Regions from separate parts of the Apilactobacillus pseudapinorum genome, predicted to be linked through region 2. Evidence: riboswitches for the same ligand, from Rfam matches in the RefSeq annotation. Region 2 holds a riboswitch; the other holds the start of a gene.
The links. A riboswitch is a leader RNA that binds a small molecule or an ion and turns the genes downstream of it on or off. The one in region 2 is predicted to bind thiamine pyrophosphate.
Positions count from the first base shown of each region.

Region 1: it holds a riboswitch for thiamine pyrophosphate, as region 2 does, so the genes downstream of both, tenA (thiaminase II) here and ABWU86_RS02140 (ECF transporter S component) in region 2, are expected to answer to the same signal.

Region 1 covers NZ_BAABVU010000037.1:3,388-6,811, reverse strand. Annotated here, with positions in the region: gene thiE (thiamine phosphate synthase) at 1-61, opposite strand, end outside; gene thiD (bifunctional hydroxymethylpyrimidine kinase/phosphomethylpyrimidine kinase) at 51-860, opposite strand; gene tenA (thiaminase II) at 853-1,557, opposite strand; TPP riboswitch at 1,650-1,739, opposite strand; gene ABWU86_RS06320 (SEC10/PgrA surface exclusion domain-containing protein) at 1,859-2,725, opposite strand; gene ABWU86_RS06315 (hypothetical protein) at 2,891-3,391, shown strand.
Region 2 covers NZ_BAABVU010000012.1:140,572-143,995, reverse strand. Annotated here, with positions in the region: gene ABWU86_RS02145 (ABC transporter ATP-binding protein) at 1-1,065, opposite strand, end outside; gene ABWU86_RS02140 (ECF transporter S component) at 1,084-1,638, opposite strand; TPP riboswitch at 1,705-1,796, opposite strand; gene ABWU86_RS02135 (D-alanyl-D-alanine carboxypeptidase family protein) at 1,921-2,931, shown strand; gene ABWU86_RS02130 (LVIS_2131 family protein) at 3,015-3,424, shown strand, end outside.

The DNA.
Region 1 (3,424 bases), on a different contig from region 2:
GGTTAGTGTTTTGACTTCCAGCAATGAAGTAGACCTTTAATTGTTCTGGACTAAAATGCATTTTCAGCCCCCCAATGGTTAAGTGGGCCGTGTCCATGGCCGACTAAAATTTCTGATTGTAAAATTTTATCAATGTAGGTTTTACCTTCAATGATGGCATTTTCGACAGAGTTGCCTTTTGCTAAACTAGCGACAATTGCTGATGATAAGGTATCACCAGTACCGTGTTTTCTGACGGTGTCGTATTTTGGACTTTCCATAATAAAACTATCGCCGTTTTCTAACAGAACATAGTCTTCAATCAAATCACCACTTTGGTGCCCACCTTTAATAATGACGTTCTTAGCGCCGAGTTGTTGAATAAAACTAGCAGCATCAATTACATCATCTTTAGTTTCAATCGGTTTGTTATACATAATTTGGGCTTCCGGTAGATTAGGCGTCACGATATCAGCCAATGGCAATAAGTCATTGATAATGGCGTGAATTCCTTGATCATCTAATAAGCGGGCACCACCTTTGGCGACCATTACAGGGTCAACCACTAGGGGATGGATATTATGTTTTTTAACGTTTCTAACTACAGCGCCCACTCTGATTTGGTCAAATAACGCCCCAGTCTTGGCTGCCTTAATATCGAAGTCATCAAATAAAGAATCGAATTGCGCATCTATCATTTCGACGTCAGTGGGTTGCACCATTTGCACCCCGAGTGTGTTTTGTGCAGTTAAACCAACAACAACGTTAGTGGCGAAGACGTGGTTTTCTTGCATGGTCTTAATGTCAGCTTGCATTCCGGCACCACCACCAGAATCTGATCCGGCGATGGTTAGGGTTTGGGGAACTTCTTTACTATGCATTCTTGTCACCTTCAATCACGTCAGCAAAACGCCAACCTTCTTGATAGAAAGCTTGTTGCCAGAATTCCCATTCTAGTTCAGTACTCTTTAAGAAGTATTGTTTAGCTTCGTTTAAGTCGTCCTCACTTAAGTTGGTAGCTAAGTCGTCAACCATATTGAATAAACGACGGGTTAAATCACCATCACTGGCTTCACCGTCATCCATATAGAAATCAATCCAACTCTTGAACTTGTTAGCGTCAGTGTTTTTACCTAATGCGGTAATTTGTTTGGCGATTTCATTGTATGTCCAAGGACAAGGTAGTAATGCACAAATGATGTTGATTAATTTACCTGATTGAACGGCACGATACATATGTGATTGGTATAAGTATGCCTTAGGACTAGGGGTAGCGTGTTGAAGTGATTCGTATTCCACACCTGCGATATCACAGAAAACGTGATGCGGGTGGATTTCACTATTTAAAATAAAATTGATGTTTTCCGCAAAGAATCGCATATCATCGCGATCATTTAAAAGTGGGATGATGCTAGCGTAAATCTTGATAAATTCTGACAAGTATTGAAAATCCTGTTCGACGTAGAATTTTAGTGCGGCATCATCGACGTGTCCGTTACCGATACCTTGAACGAAGGGATGATCGTAAATAGCCTGTAAGATTGGATCAGCCGCTTTAGTTAATTGATGAGAAAACATGTATGTAAAACCTCCAGAATGCTGCCGAAAATAAAAATACCCTCCTACGCGAGAGTAGAAGGGTACACTTGTAATTTGTTTAATTATTTACAATTGGAGTGCGCCAGACTTCCTTCGCTAGTGTTAACTAGATCAGGTTCAATGGGTATTATCTCAGCCTTGCGGCACCCCAGTGGACAGCAGTTATTTATTTAATTCATATAATAGTATATCGAATTATCGATATTCGGTAAACCACTAGTTTTATAAAATCCGAATATAAATAAAGTTAACTCCGTGAATTGTTCGCTAATTATGTTCGCTAATTATATAGTAGGAATTCGAAATGTAATTGATTTAAATTATCAATAGAAATTGCGAATTCTAATGGATGGGTAGCATTAAGGCTTGCTCCAAGGAAGTTTGCGGTGTGACCCCAACCTGAATCGGCATCATCAAACATCATCGATGCAGTTGATCCATAGATATTTTCTTTGATATTAGCAATGCTATTCTTCTTACCTAATGTGCTTCCGGCCCAATTTTCAGCCCATCCGTTTGAGTTATATTGACCAAATACACTTTTTAGTACGTTTAAGTCGTGATCATTTTGTGTATCAATGTCCCATTTATCTGCGCTATAGCCATTCGCAATTTGGGTTGCGGCTGCTAGTGCGCGGTCGGTTACGATTAATTTTGCTGGGGCTTGATTGTTACTTAATTTTTGACTAAGTTGATTAATTAAATCAGCAGTGTATTGAGAGAGTTCTCTTTGGGTATTGGTATCTAGATTTGTAGGGTTAGCCATTCTTTTAGTGTCACTTGTTTTAGGGTGGAATACATTAACTTTATGGCTTTTCTTGATGAAGTCATTGCTGTAGTTGTCAGCTTGTTCGAATTGGTTAGTACTACTGTTAAAGCTGAATAAGAAACCAGCTGGTGCAACTAATTTATCTGATGCGTTAGCAGTAGGGTGCTTACTGGCACCATATCCGAAAGCATCAACTGAAGAATAGGTAGAGACTTTCTTCTTACTTTTCTTTTTAGCGTGCTTTTTGATAACCACTTTTTTGTGGGTGGTTTTATGACTCGCATAAGCAGTATTTGAACTAGAGTATGAAGAGAAACTTAATGAAAGTACCATAATCATAATCATGTTGATAATGGCAAAACGACTAATTCTGTGCATTTCATACACTCCTTTGTTATTGATGATTTTATGCTACCACAAACGTGATTAGTTAATTCTTAAGAATTGGTAAAAAATTAATTATGTATAGCAACTACATTATGATTGTGCTTTAATTAAATAAAGTAGATTATTGTTACTGATTACGATAGAGGGGTTTAAGATATGAAAAAAAGAATAATGGTTGCTGCACTAAGTGCATTGATAATTCTTCAAGTTATTGTACTTACCAACGTGACAGCTAGTGCCGCTAAAGTTCACAGCGGTCTTCCTAGATTTGCTCGTGGTTATTGGGCATCTAAGAATTTGGTGAAGTACCACAAGTACCGTAACTTTAAGTTGTCTAAGGACACCTTTGCGATTGATGGTATCGATATGGAAGGTGTTAATTACTCATATCTGAAGAGAAACGATACGCATGCTGGATACAGTTTAGGAACCATTATGTACAGCAGCTTTAAGAAAATCGGTAATAATAAGTATCATATCTATGCTAAAAAACAATCTCCTCTTAACTATGCTGATGCTGCTGAAATTACAGCAGTCGGTAAGCACAAAATTAAAGTTAAACTATTCAAAAAAGGCCACCGCAATTTCGGTGGATCCAACTATACTTTGTACAAAATCAATAAACACAGTTACAGTCAACTAGCGAAAAAAGACTAATCATATACAAGGTTTATGTAAAGCTATATAATG
Region 2 (3,424 bases):
TTTGATCGATAGGTTAATCTCATCTTCGACAGTAATTTTAATAAATTGTTTGTTGGATTCTTGGAAAATTAAACCAACTTGGGTTAAATACTTATTCAAACGAATCTTATTAATTGATTTATCGTTGAATAAAATATCACCAGTAAATTGATGTTGCTTGATTAATGTTTTAAATAAACTAGATTTACCACAACCATTAGGGCCGGTAATTAAAGTAGTGGCTTGTTTGTCAATTGGTAAGGTTAAATTATCAATTAGTTCCATGTCATGATTGTGGATAGAAACAGATTGTAGTTTTAAGATTTCTCCACCAACTGGATGATGCTTGCATGGACGTTTACTAGCTTGGTTAAATTGTTCAAACAATTTAGTGACTAGTGCTTTATCCATTGGCGCAAATTCCTGGTTAGTTTCATTAAAACCAATAAATTGATCTACAAAATGTTCATACCCAGATAAATCATGATCAATTCCAATGATAATTTTATCTTGTTGTTTTAATTGGTTCAGTAGTTTGATTAGTTCAAATCGAGAATCAATATCAACATTGGCAAACGGTTCATCTAACAAAATGACCGGCGCATCAATTGCGACAACAATACTTAGCGCCACCTTTTGCTTTTCTCCACCTGATAGCGTTTTAAAACTTCTATTCTTTAGATGGCTCGAGTTAGTAAAAGATAACGCTTCATCAATTCTTTGTTCCATTTCTTCCGGCTTTAGTTGAAGATTTTCGAGGGTGAAGATAAATTCATCTAAAACCGTTGCCATACAAAATTGTTGTGATGGATCTTGGAACATCATTGCGATTGTTTGTCTTAACTCACGTTGAGATAAATCAAAAAGATTGTGTTCGTTAAAATTGATAAAGCCTTCGATTGTACCGTTGTTATATTGTGGATAAAAACCTGCGATAGTTTTTAAAAGAGTTGATTTACCGGATCCAGACGGACTATAAATCAAGCTCATTTGACCAGCATTAAAATCCAAACTAACCCCTTTAAAAGTTGGGTTTTGTGCATCAGCGTACTGATAAGCCAAATGATTTATGTTTAAAGTATTCAAAATTGACACTCCTGATGATTACTTGATAACGTGACTTTTTTCTAGCATGTTTGCTACTAATTTTGATAAAACGCCACCAAAGATGAAGATTGATAATAGGCGTGCAAAGAATAATAGGATGAGCATGTTAACTGAATATGCGTTGTAACCACTCTTGAACCAGTCCCAGATAAATGTAATAACAGTAGTTGAGATAGTAGTTGCGGAAACCCCAATCCAGTCAAAATGTTTGTATTTTGTTGCTACGAAACCAACTTCTGTAGCGATACCTTGTTCGATTCCTGAGATGACAGCACCGACACCCCATTGTCCACCTAAGAACATTTCCACGATTGCACCAATAACTTCAGCTAAGAAAGGTGCACCAGGGCGTTTAAAGATGAAGCCAGCTAAAGGAGCAGCCATAATCCAAAGACCAAGAAGTAAGTCGTTAGCTAATGGTGCTAATCCAGATGGAGTAAGTGCTAGGCTTAGTGCGTTGTATAGGAATCCTGTGGCAAAGAAGATAATTCCACAGATAATTGAGATTAATGTAAGTAAAATGATGTTTCTAAGTGACCATGTGTTTTTCATAGTTTCCTCCAGAAAAAAAGACCCCAAACTATTATTAGTCTGGAGTCCAATTTATTTTATGTTTAAAAAATAAAAGGGTTGTTTTCCTTCGCAGGGATTATCCTGAATCAGGTACAATGGGTGTTTTCTCAGCCATAACGGCACCCCAAACATTAATTATCAATTTACCACAACTATACTATTATCCAAAATTAAAAGCAAGTTCAATTTTAAAGTGTTGTTGAATCCGTGATTTCATGGTACTTTAATAGGGTACATAATTAGACTGGAAGTATTATTTAAATGAAAAAATCAGTAAAAAGATTAACAATCATTTTCGTAGCAGCGATTGGAATCGGCATTTATGAACAATTCGGGAATCCATTCTACGCAGTAAAGCAAGTTTACGAAAAATATGAAACTAAAAAAGAAGAATATCAACCTAACTACAATACAGATAAACAAACTTATAGCAAAGATTTAATTAAGGCAAGTAACAACCAATTCGGTAATGCCAGTGCTGTAGTGGCGCTGGATGCGACTAACAATAAATTCGTCTACATGCAAAATGCAGATCAAAAAATTAAAGTCGCATCATTAGCGAAGTTGATGACATTGTATCTAACAATTCAAAAAGCTGAAAAGACGAAGGGCTGGAATCAAATTGTAAACACTGACGATGATGGCCTACGCCGTTTAGGGGAAGATAGTGAATTAGGCGGTTTTAGATTTAAGAAGGGCCACAAGTATACTGTTAGAGATTTATATAAGGCGGCGTTGGTTGAATCATCCAATAATTCAGCAATCGCGCTAGGTAATTGGGTTGCAGGGAATAATGTTAAGTTTATCAAGATGATGAATGAGCAAGCCAAAGCATGGCACCTAAACGCTACTTTCGTTTCTTCATCGGGACTAGAAAATAGTGATTTGAAAAAATTCGGTTACGCTCAAGTAGGCGGTAGTGATGCCGCTAACATGGTTTCTGCTAGAAGTTTAGCCGAAATCGCTGATCACGTCTTAAGTGTCTACCCACAAGTAGTGGATGATGCCAAACAAACCACTGAAACTGTTGATGGTCAGACTTTAATCAATGAAAATAGCTTATTACCAAATAAACCGTTCTATGACCCAAGCTTACATGTTGATGGCTTAAAGACTGGTTATACGGTTGCAGCGGGACTATGTTTAGTGGCCACTGCGCAAAAGCCTGGTAAAGATCGACTAGTGACAGTAACCGTTAATGATTACACCGAATTTTCTGATACAGCAGCACTAATTAAATTAGTTAATAGTAAGTCAAAGTACTTTAATTAATGGTTTCTATAAGAATTTGGTAGATGTGTTACAATAGTGTATGATAGATAATATATTGGATTACTATAAAAAGGAGTAGATTTATGAAATCGGCCTGGAATATAGTTGGCCTCCTTCTTTGGATTATATTACTAGCATATGCTATTTTTATTATTTATAACATCGCGGTTCGAAGAAGTAGGTTAATCATAAATGGGCACTACGACTTTTCACTTAGCCATCTTGTTAAGACCACGATCCAGATTGTGATCTTGTTCATTGGGGTGGGATTTATGTCATTTGAATCTTTCCATACAAATGTTAGTGCTGACGGGGAAAATGTTAACATTAAGCGCGATTATCAACCACTAATATTAGATACTAATGGGAATAGTTCATACTATGTGAAAGTCAAAAGTGAAAGCAATCCATCATTGAATCAGTCTTATTCATATTTGGTTAACGGACGCCGACTTTCAGTCTCTAGTTCACAATCTAGTGTGTTAGTAGGGAC